4 regions of the Brevibacillus sp. BD137 genome follow, and region 3 is predicted to be linked to each of the others. Evidence: riboswitches for the same ligand, from Rfam matches in the RefSeq annotation. Region 3 holds a riboswitch; each other region holds the start of a gene.

Region 1 (4,996 bases), on a different contig from region 3:
GTCGATGTACGGTCCGGCTACCAGCTGAATGGCGAGCGACGGCACGAAATACAGCAGCCACATCTGTCCGACCGCACCTTGTGAGCCTGTTGCCTGATAGATTAACCAGCTATTGGCGAGGGTACCGAGTGAGGCGCCTAGTTCTGAAATGAGCTGACCGAAAACAATCCAACGATAAGAACGCTGCTGCCAGACAGAGGCTTGTACAGCGGTTTGGTTCATGAGGTGCTCCTGTCCAGGAATTCATCCCACAACAGAGGAAGCTTGTCCAGCGTATAACGGCGGAGTCTGTAACGGGAGCCTGCTGATTCAACGAGATGGGCAGACCGCAGCATGGACAGATGATGGTGTACTGTCGATTTCGCCATAGAGAGTTGATCGGTTATCTCTTGCAGGCTCAGGTCCTTTTCCGCCAGCATTTTGACCATGCGCAGCCTGTGCTCATCTCCAAGTGCTTTTAAGGCTTGCACCAGTGATGGGGGTGGCTGATAAGGATCTACAGCATCGTGCAAATTTTCGTCGGCAACAGGGTAATAAAAAATTTTCGTTCCGACAGCATCGGCCTGTACGGTCCACGGGCGATAGATCGCTTGTGGGATCAGCAGTACACGTGTCACGGCAGGCTCTGGAAGGTAGCTCGATCCCGTCGCATACTCCACCAGGGCTTCTGAGGTTAGCTTTCCTAGCTTGTTTTGCTTTTGCGACCAATCCCGTTCTAGCATGCGAACGATTTCTTCCTCACGGGGCTTAATGTGAGTGGTATACCAGCCTTCCATCAACTGGAGAATATGACTCCGCAGCACTTCTCCATCAACGGAAGTAATATGTCCGATATACGATTCAAAAAAGAGGTGCGCACGGCACGCTTCCTGCAAAGCGGCGCAATCATCCTTGCTTCCTTGTGCAGCCTTCCGCCGTGCCTCCTGCCTATTTTCACCGAGGTAAGGGAGGGCTTCGTATCGGAGCTGTTCGATTGAGAGCTCTCTGACATACGAGAGAAAGGAATTTAGATCAGCGAATGGGCAAAGATCGAGTAGTTGCAAAAGCGTCTTCCACGTGTTGTGTTCCTTCGCATAGTCGACCTCTTGCCGTACAGAAGGTGAAAGCTCGTCCAACAGTTGACGCCAGTAGGCAGGAGGGTGCTCCATCGTGTGATGCAATTGGTCGTAGGTAGCGGCAGCGATTCCCAAGGCAGCTTCGAATAAAGGAGAATACGAGAGCTCGACCCGATAGGTTGTTCGTTCACTGCCAATGTTCAAAATCTTCATGTGATCATCCTTCCAGAATTTGTACATAATTATGTATTTTATAAAATACGAATTCTAAATTCAATATTTTTCGAACGAAATGACAAAAGGAAAAGAAGAATCACAAATCTCTATCCAAAGAGATCATGTGATTCTTCTTTCTGTAAAGATATGGTTAGCCGACCGTGGATAATTGCAACGCACGCTGTAGTGCTTGCTCCAGATCAGAGAGGATATCGTCGATGGCTTCTGTACCGACGGAGAGGCGAATAAGTCCCGGAGTCACTCCGGCTGCTGCCTGCTCCTCTTCTGTCATCTGCTGATGTGTTGTGCTCGCTGGATGAATGATAAGTGACTTGGAATCTCCGACATTTGCGAGATGGGAGAACAGCTTCACTGACTCGATTAGTGTTTTTCCTGCCTCAACGCCACCGCGAATGCCAAAGGTCAGGATCGCGCCGGCACCTTTTGGCAAATATTTTTGGGCCAATTCACGCTGGGAGTCTGACTCCAATCCCGGATAACTCACCCACTCTACGGCAGAGTGATTGGCGAGAAACTGGGCTACTGCCAAGGCGTTCTGGCTATGCCGCTCGATGCGCAGATGTAGAGTTTCTAATCCTTGCAGGAACAAGAAGGAGTTAATCGGAGCGACTGCTGCTCCGATATCGCGCTGGAGCTGGACACGTGCCTTGATAATATAGGCAAGCGGACCGACTGCTTCTGTATAGACGACGCCATGGTAGCTAGGGTCTGGTGTAGTCAGACCTGGGAATTTTCCGTTGTTCCAGTCGAATTTTCCTGAGTCTACGATGATACCGCCAATTGCTGTTCCGTGGCCGCCGATGAATTTGGTGGTGGAGTGCACGACGATATCGGCCCCGTGCTCAAAAGGACGGCACAAAATCGGAGTCGCAAAAGTGTTGTCCACGATCAAGGGCACACCATTCTCGTGAGCAATACGGGCGATCGCCTCGATATCAGCGACATCAATGCGCGGGTTGCCGATTGTCTCGCAAAACACGGCTTTTGTCTTTTCATTGATATAGGTCCGGAAATTTTCCGGATTGGATTGATCTGCAAAATGAACCTTGATACCGAGGCGGGGAAGAGTGTGGGCGAACAGGTTGTAGGTACCGCCGTAGAGGCTGCTGGAAGCGACAATCTCGTCACCCGCATGTGCAATATTTAAGATGGCGAATGTAATGGCAGCCTGCCCGGATGCGGTCGCGAGTGCACCAACACCACCTTCGAGCAGAGCAACACGCTTCTCGAATACATCTTGTGTGGGATTCATGATGCGTGTATAGATGTTCCCAAACTCTTTTAGGCCAAACAGGTTGGCTGCATGCTCCGTATCGCGGAAAACATAGGAGGTTGTCTGATAGATCGGAACAGCACGTGAGCCTGTTACAGGGTCAACCTCCTGCCCACCGTGTACCGCAAGTGTTTCTGGCTTCCATTGTTGTTGATCGGACATGTCCATCTCTCCTTTTACTATGGGGAATCAGCGAATAAAAAAACGGAGCATTCTCCTGAGAAGAAGAAGGCTCCGAGCATACACGGGCTTTTGTTCATCTCTCAGAATCACTGGATTCTGCAGGAATTGGCACCATGCAGCTAGTCTGCTGGTTGCCGGGCTTCGTAGGGCCTGTCCCTCCACCGCTCTTGATGAAAATAATTGTTGTCGTAATTGTATGAAAATAAATCCGTGCTGTCAATGTGGAATATACAGTTATCAGGGAGGTTTTTATGTATATATGAATGAAGGTGGCTTACTCATGCCATTAATTTGTAACGGTTTTGTCTCAAGCTGTTCACATCCCGTGTGGCTACTGCCGCAGCGAAATAGGAGATAATGGTAGAAAATAGGGAGCATCAATGCAGGGTGAAGCCAAGTGCTCCTCGCGTTAGAAAAGTAAAAAAGCGTGTGATATCATGGAGGTGGTTACAACTGATCTGATCGTACATATAGGAGGATAAATAGCGATGAGCCATGGAGTAAAGGAAATGACACCACAAGAGCTGTTGGAAAAGCTGGAAGCCAAAGAGGAACTGCAAGTCATTGATGTACGTGAAGTGGATGAGTGGAATGCAGGTCACATTAAAGAGGCAAAGCTGATCCCACTTGGCTTTTTGCCACATCGTATCGATGAGCTGGATAAGAACATTCCGATTGTGATGGTTTGCCGCAGTGGTGCCAGAAGCAATACAGCTACAGAGTATTTGAGTGCACAAGGGTATGACGTGGCGAATATGGTTGGCGGCATGCTCGCATGGCCAGGTGAAGTGGAACAATAAACGAGATAGAAACAGTGTGAATGCCTCCCGTGTGTAATCAGGAGGCATCACACATGGGACAAGCAGGGAGGAAGCAACCGATGAGTGAAGGAGCACAATTGCAGCAGGAATCTGCAATGAAGAAACATTGGTTTCCTGTGTTAGCTGGTATTATCATTTTAGCTATCGTCGGAGTATTTGGTTATAATTACATGACAAAAGAGAAGATCGAGGTATTGAAGCCGATCGCAGACTTCACCTTAGACAACAGTGACGGAACAACCTATACATTTCATTCAAGTGCTGGCAAGGTACGACTGGTAGAGTTTATGTTTACCAAGTGCCCGGATATTTGTCCGGCGACTACGTTCAACATGGCCAAGCTGCAAGATCAGTTGAAAGAAAAGGGACTGTTCGGAGACAAAGTGGAGTTTGTTTCCATTTCCTTTGACCCTGATAACGATACGCCGGAAGTCTTGCAGGACTATGCAGCCAAGTTCAAGGCAGATCAGAGTGGCTGGAAGTTCCTGCGTGGGGACGCTCAGGCTGTAGAGAAAGTAACGAAGGATTTTGGTCTGATGGTCATTAAGGAGCCAGATGGTTCTTATTCCCACACGGCTCGCATGTTCCTTGTGGATGGAGAGGGAAACATGCGTCGCGCGTACGGGATGGCAGCTAACATGGAACTGGAAGTCATGATGAAAGAGATGGTACAGCTCGCTGACTAGCGGGTCTCCTCATAGAAGATGTTTACGACCTCTTCTGTTTGATTCACGAATTCAATATGAACGAGTAACGCCCACCTGCGATTGCTTTCTTGAAGCAAGAGCTTAAACGTCTCTTCTGACGTGGTGGGCGTTTTTTGTTTTCGTCCGACATGCAGGTAGTCCACAATTTGAGCGTTTGGATATCGCTTCATCGTTTCCTGCATCGCGAGCCTGCCCCATTTTGCATAGGGAGGCTGGGCATAGGTAGGGAACGGCTGAAAGATGAGCAGGAAAAGGACGGTGGAGAGAAGGGGCATCATGTTCCGATAGCGAAATAGGCGACGAGCGGTTTGCACTTGCTATTCCCTCTCTTTTTCGAATGGTTTGCCATGTATTTTGAAGACTTTTCGGAATATCATTCGTAGAAAATAATGACAATGAAGTGCGGGAGGTTTTCGATGCATTACTTGCTCATTCCCTTATTTAACGTTCCTGTTTTGGTGGGGGTTCTTACGGCGATTTTTCAAAAGCCTCCTTTCTGGAAAAAATGGGGGCTGACGATTGCTTCAGCCGTATTGATTTACGGAGGCTGCTTTGCCGTGAATGTATATTGGCAAGTGAAGTATGGCATTCCGGTGTTACCTACGGAGTCTGATTTGGAGGTCTTTTTATACTTTTGTATCCTGTTAGTGTTTGTTTGTATTCTCCTGTATATTGGCTTTTTGATCACGATGAGAAAACAGTTTTGGAAGATGAACCTCG
Region 2 (4,996 bases), on a different contig from region 3:
CAGGCAGATTCACCCAGAGGAACATCCCGCCTCTTGGTTTTTCCCACTGTACGCCCTCCCAGTTTTGCGCAACCAAGAGCTCATGCATCCATTCCATGCGCGCCTTGTAGGACTCGCGGATTTTCTCAATATGACGCTCCAGATCAAAGCGGGACAGCAGTTCATACAGAGCGTACTGGTCGATTGTGCTCGACTGCAAATCAACTGCTTGCTTCGCCTTCACCATCATTTGAATCACGCGTGTATCTCCGATGGCCCATCCGGTACGCAAGCCTGGTGCGACAATTTTGGAAAAGGTACTGGTGTACACCACACAGCAATCGGTCGGATGCTCATCCAGTGAGAAAATGGAACGGTACGGAGCTTCCCCATCAAATTGGATCTCTCCATATGGATCGTCTTCCAGGATGAGAATGTTTTGCGCCTTGCATTGACGAAGCAAGCCAAGACGGCGCTCAAGGCTCCATACCTTTCCTGTCGGATTGGCAAAGGTAGGAATGACGTATACCATTTTCGGGCGATATTGGGCAATTTTTTTCGCCAGATCGTCCAAATCCATCCCATTGGCATCACCGTCTACCGGAATCGCTTTGATTCCCCGGAATTGGAACAATTGAACCGCTGCCAAATAAGTAGGGTTTTCGACGAGAACGACATCGCCTTCGTCTAAATATACACGGCACAACAAGTCAACTGCTTGCTGAGAGCCCGTAGTGATGATCATATTATCTGCACCGACGTTCATATGCTTTTGCTTCATGCGGGATGCAATCCACTCACGAAGCGGCAGGTATCCATCAGTCAATCCGTACTGAAGAGCTTTTGCTCCTTTTTCAAATGCGCGGTTAAACGCTTCGCGCATCTCTGCGATTGGAAAAGAATCCTCTGCTGGCAGTCCACCTGCGAGCGAGAGCACTTGATTGCCTTGGGTCAGCTTCAAGATTTCCCGGACAGCCGAGGAGGATAGTGCTTCGACAGATTTTGAAAATGAGTACTCCATGTTCCGTTCCCCCTTGATTTTGCTTATCCTTGTTTTATCACTGTCAACAGCGTAAGTCCAATCTTTGCTAGCTATGAGCAGATAGGTTTTGACTATGTCGAGCGGTTGTTCAACCAATAGTCTTCACACACTGCATGCAAAAAACCCCTCTTCGTATGAAACGAAAAGGGGTTCATATGTATCGGCTTTATTTTCGCTAAGCAATACGGAACACACGTGGTTTCTCTGTTTGTGGAAGGAAAGAGAGGTCGACATGATTGGACGCTTCTTCCATACCGATATCGCTTGCCAATAGCAATGCCTCTTCCTGGAAGGTCGGCGTACAGCTACCTTCATTCAGCTCACAGAGTCGCTTCAATCGCTTCAGTCTCTCTGCTGACTTCTCTACTCTCATGCATTCGTTCGTCAGCTCACATACGTTGACGTGACGAGCATCAGCGATCATGCTGATATCATTCACATGGACAATCAGCCGTTTGCCTTCTTCCGTAACAAATCCGATCGAGCAAAAATGCGCACCTGACATTTCCAAACGAGTGAGAACAGCATTGGCGTAAACTTCTCCCGTCCGCAAGCGAATCTGGCCTGCTTCAATGGCTCCGCCGATTTTTCGCTCGTTGGCGATCACCGTATACATATCCGTGTAACCGTTAATCTGATAGCGCATGGTACCCTCCCGCTCTCGCTGAGACTAATTATCATTAACAACAATGACATCGTATAATGAAAATCATTATCTGTCAATAATGAGAATGATTTTTATTCTAGAAGAAAAAAGCCACACTCCATTTGTATGGTAGTGTGGCCAATTTGCCTCGCTTTTATTTTGTTTTCGTAAATAACCCTAACCGCTCAATCCGCTGAACCGCTTCCGCGAGACGCTCTTCATTGGATAACAAAGCCGCTCTCACATAGCCCTCACCTGTCGGGCCAAAGCCATTTCCTGGCGCTACGACGACATGCGCTTTTTCCAAAAGCAGGTCAGAGAACTCCTCAGATGTGAAGCCACTTGGAACAGGAAGCCAAGCAAAAAACGAACCTTGAGATGGCGGAGCCTGCCAGCCAATCCGATGCAGATTGGAGTACAAGGCATTGCGGCGGCTTTCGTAGACAGCGACGAGATCGCGGACGCACTGCTGCGAATCCGTCATCGCTTTGGCTGCCGCCATCTGTACTGCACCGAACAGACTGACGAAGTAATGGTCCTGAATGAGGTTAATCAGACGAACTAGCTCGCGATTACCTACCATGGCACCTACTCGCCAGCCTGCCATGTTGTACGTTTTGGACAAGGTATAAAATTCTACACCCACTTCTTTTGCACCCGGAACCTGCATGAAGCTTACCGGCTTTTTCCCGTCATAGCTGATCGCCCCGTAGGCGAAGTCGTGGCAGACGACGATTTCATGTTTTCGGGCAAAACGAATGGTTTCCTCATAGAACTCGAGTGGTGCGTTGACTGCTGTCGGATTGTTCGGATAGTTGAGAAACATCAGTTTCGCTCGATCCAAATCAGCTTGGGACAGCTGGCTGTAGTCTGGCAAGAAGTCATTTTCCGCCTTCAACGGCATCATGACCATCCGTCCGCCTACGACTGCAACCCCCGACCAATAATCCGGATAGCCTGGGTCTGGAACCAGTGCAACATCGCCTGCATTCATGAGTACTTGGCAAATCTCTACGAGTCCGGTTTTACTGCCGAACAAAATCGCTACTTCTTCCTCCGGATCGAGGTCCACATCAAATTCTTGCTTATACCAATGAGCTACTGCCTGCTTCAGTTCCACGCGTCCCTGAAAAGGCGGATATTTGTGATGGAGTGGTTGTGCCGCTTGCGCCTGTAATTCTTCAATAATATGCGGCGGTGTCGGCAAATCGGGATTGCCCTGCCCCAGGTTAATGACGTCATGGCCTTGCGCAATGACCTTGTTTACTTTTGCCACCAGGGTCGCAAAAAACTGGGTAGGGAGTCGATCAATCATATCGGCGGGTTGAATGCGCATCTTTCTTCCATTCCTTTCTTGGGCCAATACAGTAAAACCCCCTTTTTCCATACAGAAAAAGGGGGAGATCAGCTTGGTCACGTCCTTATCTGTCAGGAAAAAATCCTGCTGGAATTGGCACAGCATCTGTCCATCACATGGCACAGATCCGCTGCCGGGCTTCATAGGGCCAGTCCCTCCACCTCTCTGAATAAGTCAAACACACGGAATATACTGTTTTTTCGTCTATACCATACTACTTGAGCACGTAAACCGTGTCAAGATGCTTGATTCTGTACCGGCACGTGATGCCTTCTTTTGTGAAAAGAGGTGTGGAAGGCAAAGAATGCCACAGACAACAGACACAAGCCTGCCATCACGAACAATAGTCCCTGCGCGTGAATCGATTGGAAAATGAAGGCCCCGAGCAGTGGTCCGAGCATCCGCCCAGCTGATCCAGTCCCTGCAATCAGCCCTTGAATGAAGCCTTCTCGTCCCGCTGGCGTAAACTGTGCAGCAACTGCCGGCACCGCTGGCCACACCAGCATTTCGCCCAGCGTCATGATGAACATACCCGCTACAAAGCCTGCATAAGCCGTTGATTGCGACAAAATCAACATCGACAAGGCAAAAATATAGGCGCCCAAGAGCATTTGGGCTTTTAGCGTTCGGGCAAAACGTCGAATGACCCACGCAATCAATGGCTGACCAAACAAGATCAAGCCGCCGTTCAGCGTCCACAACAGACTGTATTGACGGAGGGAAATGCCCAAGGATTGCATATAGGTTGACAGCACCGTTGTCCATTGTACATAGACAATCCAGCTAATTAATAGCCCCCCGCATAATAGCAGTAATGCTCCCCATACCACCTTTGGCTCTTGCTGTGGTTGTCGCAGCACATCATCAGTTGCTTGCTCAGGCATGCTTTGTCCAGTCGTCGAGTTTTGGCATTGTTGTTCCACCATTTTTAACTGACGCGGCAAAATGAGCATGAACATGGCGAGGACGATCACTTGTGAAATAGCATTACCGAAAAACGTCCAGGCAAATGACACACTTGCCAAGAAGCCGCCCAACGCAGAACCGGCAGCTACCCCCACATTGAGGGTGACATAGATCAAATTGATTCCTTTACGTCCTCCGTCCGGCCACAAAACTACGGCCAATGCATTCATCACAGGAGAAAGTAATCCATAAAACAGTCCATTCAACAGAAGCAACACAACATAAATCGTAAAATCCTCCGTAACACCTAATCCGAGCGAAATTAGGATAACGCCGATGGAACCGACAATGATGGTGCGCATTTTGCCCCAGCGGTCAAACAGCATCCCGCCGACTATACTCCCGATCAAGAATGCGCCTTGGTTTAAAAGCAACAAGAAGCCGGCTACAGTCAGCGGCTTTCCGAGATGGTTGTGAATATAGATCGTGACCAGCGGCCAAATACATGCCATTCCGGTAGAAAAAATGACGGCAGCAATCGCCAATAAACGAATGCTGCTCGGATAAGATTCCCACTTTTGCCTCATGGCTTACTTCTCTCCCCGATGGAAATCGCCGCTTTTTCCGCCTGTTTTGGATTGCAGACTGGTCGGACCGATTATCATTTCTTTATCCATGGCTTTGCACATGTCATACACCGTCAAAGCCGCTACGCTTACAGCGGTCAATGCCTCCATCTCGACGCCTGTTTTCCCTGTCGTCTTCACGGTTCCTGTAATCGCAAGCGTCGTTTCGTCCTCAAAAGCAAATTGTATGTCGATGCCAGTCAATGGCAGCGGATGACACATCGGGATGATTTCCCACGTTTTTTTGGCAGCCATGACACCTGCTACCTGCGCTACGGCGAGTACATCGCCCTTTTCGATTCGACCTTCGCGGATTCGAGCGAGGGTTTCGGGTTTCATGCTGATTTGGCTCTCGGCTACAGCCACCCGTTTTGTGACGTCCTTCTCGGACACGTCTACCATCCGAGCTCGATTTTGTTCATTAAAATGTGTTAATTGAT
Region 3 (4,996 bases):
GGGCCCGAAAACATTTTAAGGCATTGTGTGAAAAGGAGGGATTGGAATGGACCTAGATAAGGAAATGCGTGAAGCAGTACGGAGCGCAAGTGAGGAATCAGTGGAGGAAGTGAGGTTTACAAAAGAGATGGAATTACGGATCAGAGGTGCGATTGCAAAAAATAAACACAAGAATCGAAACAGAATTTTCGTGGCTGGTTCGCTGGCAGCTTGCTTGGCGGTTACTGCTGTGGGAATTCATCAGCAAGGCTGGTTTCCACAGATGCCAAGTGGTAAAAATGTAACGAATGCGATTGCTACAACTGCTACGAAAACAAACAATAAAGAGACAAATCCGAACAGTGTAAAGGTGCCGCCGGAAGAGGCAATTTTACCATTGAAAAAGGCGATCCCCGCCTTGAGCAAGATGACAATAAGAGTGGATCGTACAAGCTATGGATTCAGTGCACTAACTTTACTAGAAGGGGATACTGCGCGTGCCAATGTTGTCTATGATATACAGACAGGACAAATTGAGAGCTTTACAATTGATGGTGAGCGAGGAGAACAGAAGGAAGAGAAATTGCCATCAGCCAAGACTGCGGAGAAAGCAGCAAGCGCATTTCTTCAAGCTTTTTGGGGGGAGGAAAGTAAGTCCTATCAGCTCGTCGAGACTCAGATCTATACCGATGAGTATAGGGTAAAAGGCCCATGGATGAGCGTGAATTATCAACGGATCGAAAACGGCCAGCCCGTTCCGTTCGACGTATTGTCAGTTGGAATTGACCAACAGGAGCAAGTCGTGTTTTTCGGGCGATTGAACAAGAATGAACAAGCCTTTTTCACCAAGCTTACAGATGCCATGCCTGATTTGAACCCGTCCCTTCTTCTTTTGGATAAAGAAAAGAAACACGATGGCATGTCATTCATCTTGGGGAAAACGAACAACGAGGGGCATAAGGTTTCTCTTGTGATCTATGGAAATGGTCAAGCACTGGAATCGTACAGGCTTTTGTATAGGGATGAAAAGGAAGCAGCGAGCGGGAAAGAGGCAGAGGGAGCAAAAGCCTTGCAGCAAGAGCGACAGTTCCTGAACAAACTACTCGGGGCGGATAGTGAAAACTATCGGTTAGTGGATGCCAACGATCCAGGAGTGTACCTGCGATATTATAACGGACTGCCAGTGTTGTCTGATGAAATTAGCATAACAACAACGGACTCTGGTCACGTCCGATATTTCAGCAAGGAGCCCGAAACATTCGAGCCGTCGCAGTACCCGGATGTATCGAGTGCTGTGTCAGAAGAGGTAGCCATCAAAGAGCTAAGTGAGCATATGAAGCTTCGATACGTGCAGAATCCGAGAATACGGCCAGAATCAAAGCAAGGGAAGAAGTGGCAACCTATTCTGGAATACACGCCAGCTGTTTCCTTCATGCAAAGAGGACGTGAAGATGGTACGGAGTGGCATATCGACGCGACCAATGGCAAGATTGTGTATGGAACGGGAGATAATGGGCTTGCCTATGATCAGTTGAATACGACAGAAGTACATCCGATCGAATCTCCAAAGGAATACGTCAAGGTTCGCTCCAAGGATGAGGCAAAAGCACTGCTGCAAGCGGAATTTGGCATACAGGTAGATGAATCGACCTATAGAGAGAGCGAGAGTATCCGAGAGGGGCGCAAGGAATACGTCTGGAATGATAAAAATGACAAGTATATCGGCGTAGAAGTCATCGCAGAAACAGGCAGTGTCGTCGGGCTGGGATCACTGCGTTCTGACACAGCGGTGACAGTCAAACGCGAGCAAGCGGAAGAGGCTGCACTCGCCTTTCTGTATAAATACGTCGATCCAGGCGTAAAAGAGGTGCAATTAGCACAAGTCATACAGCCAGCCGAAGCGAATCCTGTGTCATCGGGCGAATGGGAATTCAGATATTTTATGAGCAAGGATGGCATTCCTGTACAGGATCGCGAGCAAAAAGCGGCTTATTCGGTAACAGTCGATCCGTCTTCTGGCAAAGTGACAAAGTTTCATAACTTCAGAATGACAAACGAGTTGGTGGAGCTTCCAGCATCCGACAGGATCGTTTCGAAAGACAAGGCTGTTGAAGAGTATTTACGCGTCATGCCTCTAAAGCTGGTCTATTTGATGAAAGATGTGGATGGGCAAAAATTAGCTCAACCAAAGCTGGCGTATGTGCCGTGGAGTGACGAAGAGCTGGCGATTAAATTTATGACACTTGATGCCGTGACAGGCAAATTTATCGCCGACTAAAACGAAAAAAAGGCTATCCCGCAGCCATTCCTGATGGCTTTTGGGATAGCCTTTTTTACACGTATCTAACAGTCGTCACACGAGCACCCGATAATAACCAACAGGATAAACAGCACGAGCACGATTGCGAAGCAGTCACCGAAGAATCCGTTACCGCAGAAAGATGTACTCATCTTTGTTTCCCCTCCTTTCCGTTATACTCCAGTCTATACACGAATGCCGATATTGGACTGGGCGGATGCCCAGCTTAGGCAAAATTGGGCGCGTAAGAGGAGAGGCTCCGTAAAAAATAGACAATTCACAATTGACGGGGAGACAAAGGGGGTGTTAAGATACTTGCAAACATTCAAGACATTTCGCAAACTAACTAAATGACAAGTGTACGACTCTTATCCAGAGAGGCAGAGGGACTGGCCTGATGAAGCCTCGGCAACCGGTAAAAATCCGGTGCCAATTCCAGCAAAGCTACGTGCTTTGAAAGATAAGAGGATGTCTCAGGCGTATTCGTATCTGCTGACAAATCCTCTTCTTTCAAAGAAGAGGATTTTTTTGTTTACCCAATTACGGAGAATAAGCCGATGCAAGGTAGAAAAGGGGCACGTCAATGAAACCAACTTTTCGCGAACAGCTTTCCCGGAAAATTCTGATTCTGGACGGTGCAATGGGCACCATGCTTCAACAGGCGAACCTGACTGCTGATGATTTTGGCGGTGAAGCCTATGATGGCTGTAATGAACTCTTGAATCTGACCAGACCAGATGTGATCCGTTCCATTCACGAGAAATATTTAGAGGCGGGCGCAGACATTGTCGAGACAAATACGTTTGGTGCTGCTTCTATTGTTTTGGCTGAGTACGATGTGGCAGAGAAAGACCTTGAGATCAATATAGCGGCAGCGCGCTTGGCCAGAGAAGCGGTGGATGCCTATTCCACGGAGGAGTGGCCGCGTTTTGTAGCAGGCGCTATGGGACCTACGACCAAAACCCTTTCGTTGACAGGTGGTGTCACTTTCGAAGAGCTGGTCGAGGCGTATTATCGTCAGGCAAAAGGCCTGATTCTCGGCGGCTCCGATGTTCTTCTTCTGGAAACCTCGCAAGATACGTTGAACGTCAAGGCTGGCGGAATTGGGATTCGCAAAGCTTTTGAAGAGCTTGGACAAGAGCTTCCGGTGATGCTGTCAGGTACGATTGAGCCGATGGGCACGACGCTTGCGGGCCAAAACATCGAGGCGTTTTACATCTCCTTGGAGCACATAAAGCCTGTCTCAATCGGTCTGAACTGTGCGACAGGACCCGAGTTCATGCGCGATCATCTGCGCACACTATCAGGAATTGCCCAATGTGCGGTCAGCTGTTATCCGAACGCAGGCTTGCCAGACGAGAACGGTCATTACCATGAAACGCCACAGGGACTTGCTTCGAAAATGCGAGCATTCGCTGAACAGGGCTGGATAAACGTCGCTGGCGGCTGCTGTGGAACAACGCCTGACCATATTCAAGCGATGGCAGAGACCTTGAAAGACTGCAAGCCACGGAGTACAGCTGTAGAACCGCTGAGCGCGGTCTCCGGGATCGAGGTCGTTTACGTCGAAGATGACAATCGTCCCTTGCTAGTAGGAGAGAGAACCAATGTCATCGGTTCCAAAAAATTCCGTGAAATGATTGCAGCCGGTCACTATGAAGAAGCATCTGATATTGCCCGGGCCCAAGTGAAACGCGGCGCACACGTCATCGATATATGCTTGGCTGACCCCGACCGTGATGAATATGAAGATATGGAAAAATTCCTACAGTTCATCGTGAAAAAAGTAAAAGCGCCCCTCATGATCGACTCGACAGATGCAAAGGTCATGGAGCTGGGACTTCGCTATTCGCAAGGAAAGGCGATTCTCAACTCGATCAACTTGGAAGACGGGTTGGAGCGATTCGAGGAAGTCGTCCCACTTATTCACAAGTTCGGTGCCTCCGTTGTCGTTGGAACGATTGAGGAAGCGGGTATGGCGATCACTCGCGAAAAGAAGCTGGAGGTCGCGCAACGCTCGTACGACATTCTTGTCAACCAGTACGGAATAAAGCCACAGGATATTATTTTCGATCCACTCGTCTTTCCAGTAGGGACAGGGGATGAACAATACATCGGCTCTGCAAAGGAAACCGTAGAAGGCATTCGTTTGATCAAACAAGCAATGCCTGCTTGCAAGACGATCCTGGGTGTCAGTAACGTTTCCTTCGGCTTGCCTCCTGCGGGGCGGGAAGTGCTGAATGCGGTCTTCTTGTACCATACCACTCTGGCAGGGCTTGATTACGCCATCGTCAATACGGAAAAGCTGGAGCGCTACGCTTCGATACCAGAAGACGAGAGAAAGCTGGCAGAAGCCCTTCTATTCGAGACAAATGATGAAACATTGGCGGCTTTCACAGAATTTTATCGCCAAAAGAAAAAGGAAGTCAGTGTGGAAGTCTCCTCGTTAACGCTCGAAGAACGCCTGGCCCGTTATGTAGTCGAAGGCTCCAAGGATGGTCTGGTGGAAGACCTGAAGCTGGCTCTGGATAAATACGCACCGCTCGAGATCATCAACGGTCCGTTGATGACGGGGATGGAGGAGGTCGGTCGCCTGTTCAACGGCAACCAGCTGATCGTGGCAGAAGTATTGCAGAGCGCGGAAGTCATGAAGGCATCCGTATCGTTTTTAGAGCCATTCATGGAAAAAAGCGATGCTGCTGCCAAGGGGAAAATCTT
Region 4 (4,996 bases), on a different contig from region 3:
GGACGGAGAAGGCAGTATGTTGTTGAAGTATCGAGAGATGGATGCCATCATTAGCTTCTCGAAAATTACGACCTCCTATCAGCCAGCAGAAATTCAAGGGGAGGACGCTACGATGGTGATCGATCGAATCAACCATCTCAAAGAAGTGGACATTCGCTACAGGGACGGACGAACCGAGCAAGTAGCAAGGCCGCAGACCCCGAAGACCATGCATTATGAAATAAGAGAATTCCTACACTTGGCGAAGATCGGGGCCAGACAATCTGCAACGAATTCGCATGAAGTTTCCAAAATGGCCATGCAGGTCATGGATGAAGCGAGAAGGCAGATGGGGATTGTTTTTCCAGCGGATCGAAAAAAACAGTAGGCAAAAGGGAGGGCGTTTGGGATGAAAATGTATGATGTAACCGCCACCGTGTACGAAGGAATGACGGTGTATAAAAACAAGCCGGAAAAACAGCCGAAAATATGTACCGCTACCAACGGTTATGTAACAGAATCGAGAATCGACATGGACCTCCACTCGGGTACCCATGTGGATGCTCCCCTGCACATGGTGAATGCTGGTGATACATTTGAGAGTATTTCCTTGGAGAAGCTAGTGGGCCCTTGCAAGGTTCTCGATCTCACAGCGGTCGAGGACAGAATCACTCGCGCTGACTTGGAGAGCTTCGATCTTGCGCGAGGAGATTTTGTCCTATTTAAAACGAAAAACTCTTTTGAAGAGGCGTTCTCCTTTGAATTTATCTTTCTGTCTGAAGAAGGTGCGGAATATGTAAGTGAGCTAGGGGTGCGTGGCATTGGTACCGATGCACTTGGAATCGAACGCAGCCAGGAAGGTCACCCCACACATAAAAAATTGTTTGCAGCGGGAGTCATTGTCGTGGAAGGCTTACGGCTAGCAGAGGTCCCGCCAGGCGAGTATTTTCTGGTAGCTGCACCACTCAAGCTGGTCGGCACGGATGCAGCCCCGGCAAGGGTCCTATTGTTTGAAGGTTTACATAGTAATTTGTCTATTGAAACTGAATGACGAGGAGTGGGAAACAGATGCTCAGACGACCAGAGCGCGATGAATACGCTGCTTATTTTGACTATTACATTGGTCTTGTACCGGAGGGGGAGCTCCAAACGATCCTCACGCAGCAAGGAGAGAGGCAAGTCGCGTTCTTTTCGTCCCTTGCGCCCGAGCAAATTGATTATCGGTATGCGCCAGGCAAATGGACGGTTAAAGAGGTGTTGGGTCATCTCTTCGATACTGAACGCATCATGAGCTATCGCTTGCTGAGAATCGCGAGAGGAGATCGGACACCCCTCGTCGGTTTTGATGAGAATGCATTTGTCGAACACGGGTGTTTTCAGCTAAGAGATCTGTCTGATTTATTGGAAGAGTATAAGGCTGTCCGTGCTTCCACCATCGCGCAGGTGCGAGGAATCTCGCCAGAAGCGTGGTTGCGTACAGGAATTGCCAACGGAAACAAGCTATCTGCAAGGACATTGGCCTACGTGATTGCTGGACATGAAGCTCACCACACTAGCATTTTGAAAGAACGGTACTTCGGGTAAGGTAAAATCTGAGGGTAGTAGTGAGAATAGACAATTTCATAGGTGGAAACAGGTTCCTTAGGGCGTAACCAACTCGCCACAAGGATAATAGGGAAGCTCGGTGCAAATCCGACACGGTCCCGCCACTGTAAGAGGGGAGTCAGCGTCCAAAAAGCCACTGGTCTATCAAAATAGACGGGGAAGGCGACGCTAGGCGATGAACCCATAGTCAGGAGACCTGCCTGTTTCGACAACACTGATAGACCTACGGGAGATAGGGAGGTGTTAGAGATGGCTTGCGAAAAACAGCGAGTGGACAAGTATGCCCCTCCTTTTCTGGCATTTTCTAACGATCGTCACGGTCGTGCGGAAAATGCTCTTTTTATTTTGGGCAGAATAATAGAAGAGGAGGGCGAGCAATGATACAACTTTTTATTTGCCAATGGTGCGGATATGTTGAGGAAAAAGAGCAGCCTGAGGAGTGCCAGGAGGGCGTGTTTCATTGTGCTTGCTGCAGTATGGAAGAGGTAGAAAGCCTGTTCACCCACAACTGAAATCCTTGCCAAATCAGCTTGCAATCAGAAAAGAAAGAATTTTGTTGACGCTTGCCTTGGAATTTCTTAGAATAAAGCTCAACAGCATAAATAGTTCTTATCCAGAGAGGTGGAGGGTCTGGCCCGATGAAGCCCGGCAACCGTTGCATATTGCAACAAGGTGCCAATTCCTGCGAGACGTTTCGTCTCGAAAGATAAGAAGCGGGTTACTCCATTTGTAGATGAACCTTCTTCTTAGCGAAGAAGGTTTTTTTAATTTCATATTTTCTTTATCCAGAGAGGTGGAGGGACTGGCCCGATGAAGCCCGGCAACCGTCACGTATATTTTGTGACAAGGTGCCAATTCCTGCAGGACATATACGTCCTGGGAGATAAGGAGGGGGAGCATTAGCTGCTATCAAGCCTTCTTCTTATCGAAGATGGCTTTTCTTTTTATCTAAAATTTGGGGTATGGGGTGGTCAGGATGAGTGCAGAAGTAGTACGCGTGGGATTATTGGGATTGGGGACAGTGGGTGGGGGCGTAATCAAAACGATCCGTTCACAACAGGAGAAGCTGGCTTCTCGTCTGGGAAAACGAATTGAGATCGTCAAGGCATTGGTGCGTGACTCGGAAAAAGAGCGGGCGGTTCATGTCGACCCATCTTTACTAACGACAGATTTTGAGGATGTATTGAGAAGCGATGTGGATATCGTGGTGGAGGTCATGGGCGGTGTAGAACCTACCTATGGCTACGTACGTGCTTTGATCGAAAAGGGCTGCCATGTGGTAACCGCCAACAAAGAGCTCCTGGCGAAAAAAGGAACAGAGCTAGTCGATTTGGCAAATCAGTATCAAGTGCATCTTGCCTATGAAGCGAGTGTGGCTGGGGGTATCCCGATCTTGAGTGTGCTCCGGCAGTTCCTACGTACGAACGATATCCAAGGTGTTCGCGGTATTCTCAACGGAACAACGAACTTCATTTTGACGAAAATGGAAGCAGAGCAGCTCTCCTACCAGGAGGTGCTCAAGCAAGCACAGGAGCTGGGCTATGCGGAAGCAGACCCTCGTTCGGATGTAGAAGGCTTTGATGCTATGTACAAATTGTATATCCTGGCACAGCTTGTTTATGGAGAATCGCTGCCTTTAGCGGATGTTGTTCGCAAAGGAATTGCAGATTTGTCAGCAGGTCACATTCGGATTGCAAGCGACTTAGGGTACCGGATCAAGCTGATCGCGCAGGCTTATCAAGACGAAAAAGGCATTCGACTATCTGTTGAACCAACCATGCTTCCGCTGAGCCATCCGTTGGCGCAAATCCACGATGCGTTTAATGCTGTCCAGCTATCCGGCAACATCGTTGGAGACCTGTTGTTTACAGGAAGAGGGGCAGGAGAGCTCCCTACAGCAAGTGCAGTCGTGGAGGATTTGGCCTATTTATTGACACAGCCATTCACGCCGCATCCTACCTGGAAAGAAAAAACGGCTGACAAAGCTGGAGGCACGGTGGACTCGGCAGAACCCGTCCTATGTTATCTGGAGGGCTCATGTCATACTGCGACGCCAGATCGGGTCTTGCATTTCCTTCAGCAGGCCGGGGTGAACGTGCATAAACTAAAAGTCCAATTCGATTTGGGAGGCGTCTTGCGCGCAGGGTTGATCGTGACGGGAATCAGTGAACAGCATGAGTCCTTATTGAAAAATGATTTTGGCTTAGAAGTGCGCTGCTTCCCTATTCTTGAATCTGCGTAAGGAAGAGGAACCATAAGAAGAAAAGCCGTATTTCCAGGAATCTGGAAACACGGCTTCTTTTATCAGGGGGCAGTCTCCACCGCCTTTGCACGTGGCTGCACACGCCCGTCACTTTGTATGTCGACTTGCTCAGAAATGGATTTAATGCGTTTTAACAGGGTAGCGCCGTTGCTTTCATTCATGGGTACAGCTTGTCCCAATTCTGCATGAAATGGAAACATCGTTAGCTCACAATCACCACTTTTGGAGCAGTTTGCTTGCAGGACCATCGTTTCCCAAGTCTTGGGTTCGTTTGAACGTGTGAAAATGAAATTGCCAAGACTGTACGCAATCCATTTGTCGTTGTATCTTTCAAAGCCTTGCAGTACGTGGGGATGACCGCCGACAATCAAATCTGCACCAGCATCGATGTAGGCACGAGACAGCTCCTTTTGATGATCGACAGGATAATCGGAGCGTTCTTTGCCCCAGTGTGCAATCACCACCACGAGATCCGCTTGGCTGTTCGCATCCTGGATCGCTTTCACTGCCAGTGTAGGATCATAGGAAGCGGCCATACCTGGTTGGGAATTCCCTGCAAACCAGCTCGTTTCGGGAATGACCCTGCTGAAGCCGAGAATCGCGATCTTGATGCCGTTCTTTTCTAGGAAAACAGGTGAATAGGCGCGGCTTGCATCCTTACCGGCACCGACGTATTCTATACGGTTTTCGTCCAAAGCGTCAAAGGTATCCAGCAATCCCGGAACGCCTTGGTCCATGGAGTGGTTATTGGCCAGATTCACCACATCAATCCCAGCGTTTTTCATGGCAGGAACAGCAAGTGGCGATGACTTGTAAACATACTCCTTGTTTTGAGCAGCAACACCTGTGTCGGTGATCGGGGTCTCCAAATTGGCAATGGTGATATCATCTTGCAAAAAGAGCGAGCTTACATGTTTGTATGGGTAGTCATAGCTATTTGCAAGTAAGGTTTTCTCAACGTTTCCTGACATCATGATGTCACCGACAAAGGTGAGCTGCACAGAAGACTTTTGGTTCGCTGTATTATCAGGAGCAGGCTGGGTGTTCGGGTTGGCATGTTCTCCATCCATGGCAGTTTGGAATAAGTAGTAGGTTCCGACTACGAAGATGGCCAACACGCTAAAGAGGAGCGTGCTCTTTCCCACACGT

Evidence for each region. Region 3 has a riboswitch for S-adenosylmethionine ahead of metH (methionine synthase). Riboswitches for the same ligand answer to the same signal wherever they lie in the genome.
Region 1: another riboswitch for S-adenosylmethionine. It lies ahead of ODZ53_RS24110 (homocysteine synthase); the one in region 3 lies ahead of metH (methionine synthase).
Region 2: another riboswitch for S-adenosylmethionine. It lies ahead of ODZ53_RS23635 (pyridoxal phosphate-dependent aminotransferase); the one in region 3 lies ahead of metH (methionine synthase).
Region 4: another riboswitch for S-adenosylmethionine. It lies ahead of ODZ53_RS02040 (homoserine dehydrogenase); the one in region 3 lies ahead of metH (methionine synthase).

What each region holds. Positions count from the first base shown of each region.
Region 1 covers NZ_JAOTNO010000014.1:71,953-76,948, reverse strand. The annotation lists gene ODZ53_RS24120 (MFS transporter) at 1-222, opposite strand, end outside; gene ODZ53_RS24115 (ArsR/SmtB family transcription factor) at 219-1,268, opposite strand; gene ODZ53_RS24110 (homocysteine synthase) at 1,423-2,727, opposite strand; SAM riboswitch class I at 2,819-2,925, opposite strand; gene ODZ53_RS24105 (rhodanese-like domain-containing protein) at 3,237-3,548, shown strand; gene ODZ53_RS24100 (SCO family protein) at 3,629-4,255, shown strand; gene ODZ53_RS24095 (YqzG/YhdC family protein) at 4,252-4,590, opposite strand; gene ODZ53_RS24090 (hypothetical protein) at 4,693-4,996, shown strand, end outside.
Region 2 covers NZ_JAOTNO010000013.1:147,665-152,660, reverse strand. The annotation lists gene ODZ53_RS23645 (aminotransferase-like domain-containing protein) at 1-1,000, opposite strand, end outside; gene ODZ53_RS23640 (hypothetical protein) at 1,197-1,667, opposite strand; gene ODZ53_RS23635 (pyridoxal phosphate-dependent aminotransferase) at 1,822-3,003, opposite strand; SAM riboswitch class I at 3,086-3,200, opposite strand; gene ODZ53_RS23630 (MFS transporter) at 3,261-4,517, opposite strand; gene moaC (cyclic pyranopterin monophosphate synthase MoaC) at 4,521-4,996, opposite strand, start outside.
Region 3 covers NZ_JAOTNO010000005.1:135,318-140,313, forward strand. The annotation lists gene ODZ53_RS13245 (sigma-70 family RNA polymerase sigma factor) at 1-56, shown strand, start outside; gene ODZ53_RS13250 (YcdB/YcdC domain-containing protein) at 47-2,257, shown strand; gene ODZ53_RS13255 (YjcZ family sporulation protein) at 2,323-2,430, opposite strand; SAM riboswitch class I at 2,644-2,745, shown strand; gene metH (methionine synthase) at 2,862-4,996, shown strand, end outside.
Region 4 covers NZ_JAOTNO010000001.1:365,314-370,309, reverse strand. The annotation lists gene ODZ53_RS02065 (Gfo/Idh/MocA family protein) at 1-367, shown strand, start outside; gene ODZ53_RS02060 (cyclase family protein) at 389-1,030, shown strand; gene ODZ53_RS02055 (DinB family protein) at 1,048-1,563, shown strand; cobalamin riboswitch at 1,597-1,802, shown strand; gene ODZ53_RS02050 (hypothetical protein) at 1,834-1,965, shown strand; gene ODZ53_RS02045 (hypothetical protein) at 1,962-2,096, shown strand; SAM riboswitch class I at 2,191-2,297, shown strand; SAM riboswitch class I at 2,363-2,474, shown strand; gene ODZ53_RS02040 (homoserine dehydrogenase) at 2,561-3,826, shown strand; gene ODZ53_RS02035 (CapA family protein) at 3,889-4,996, opposite strand, start outside.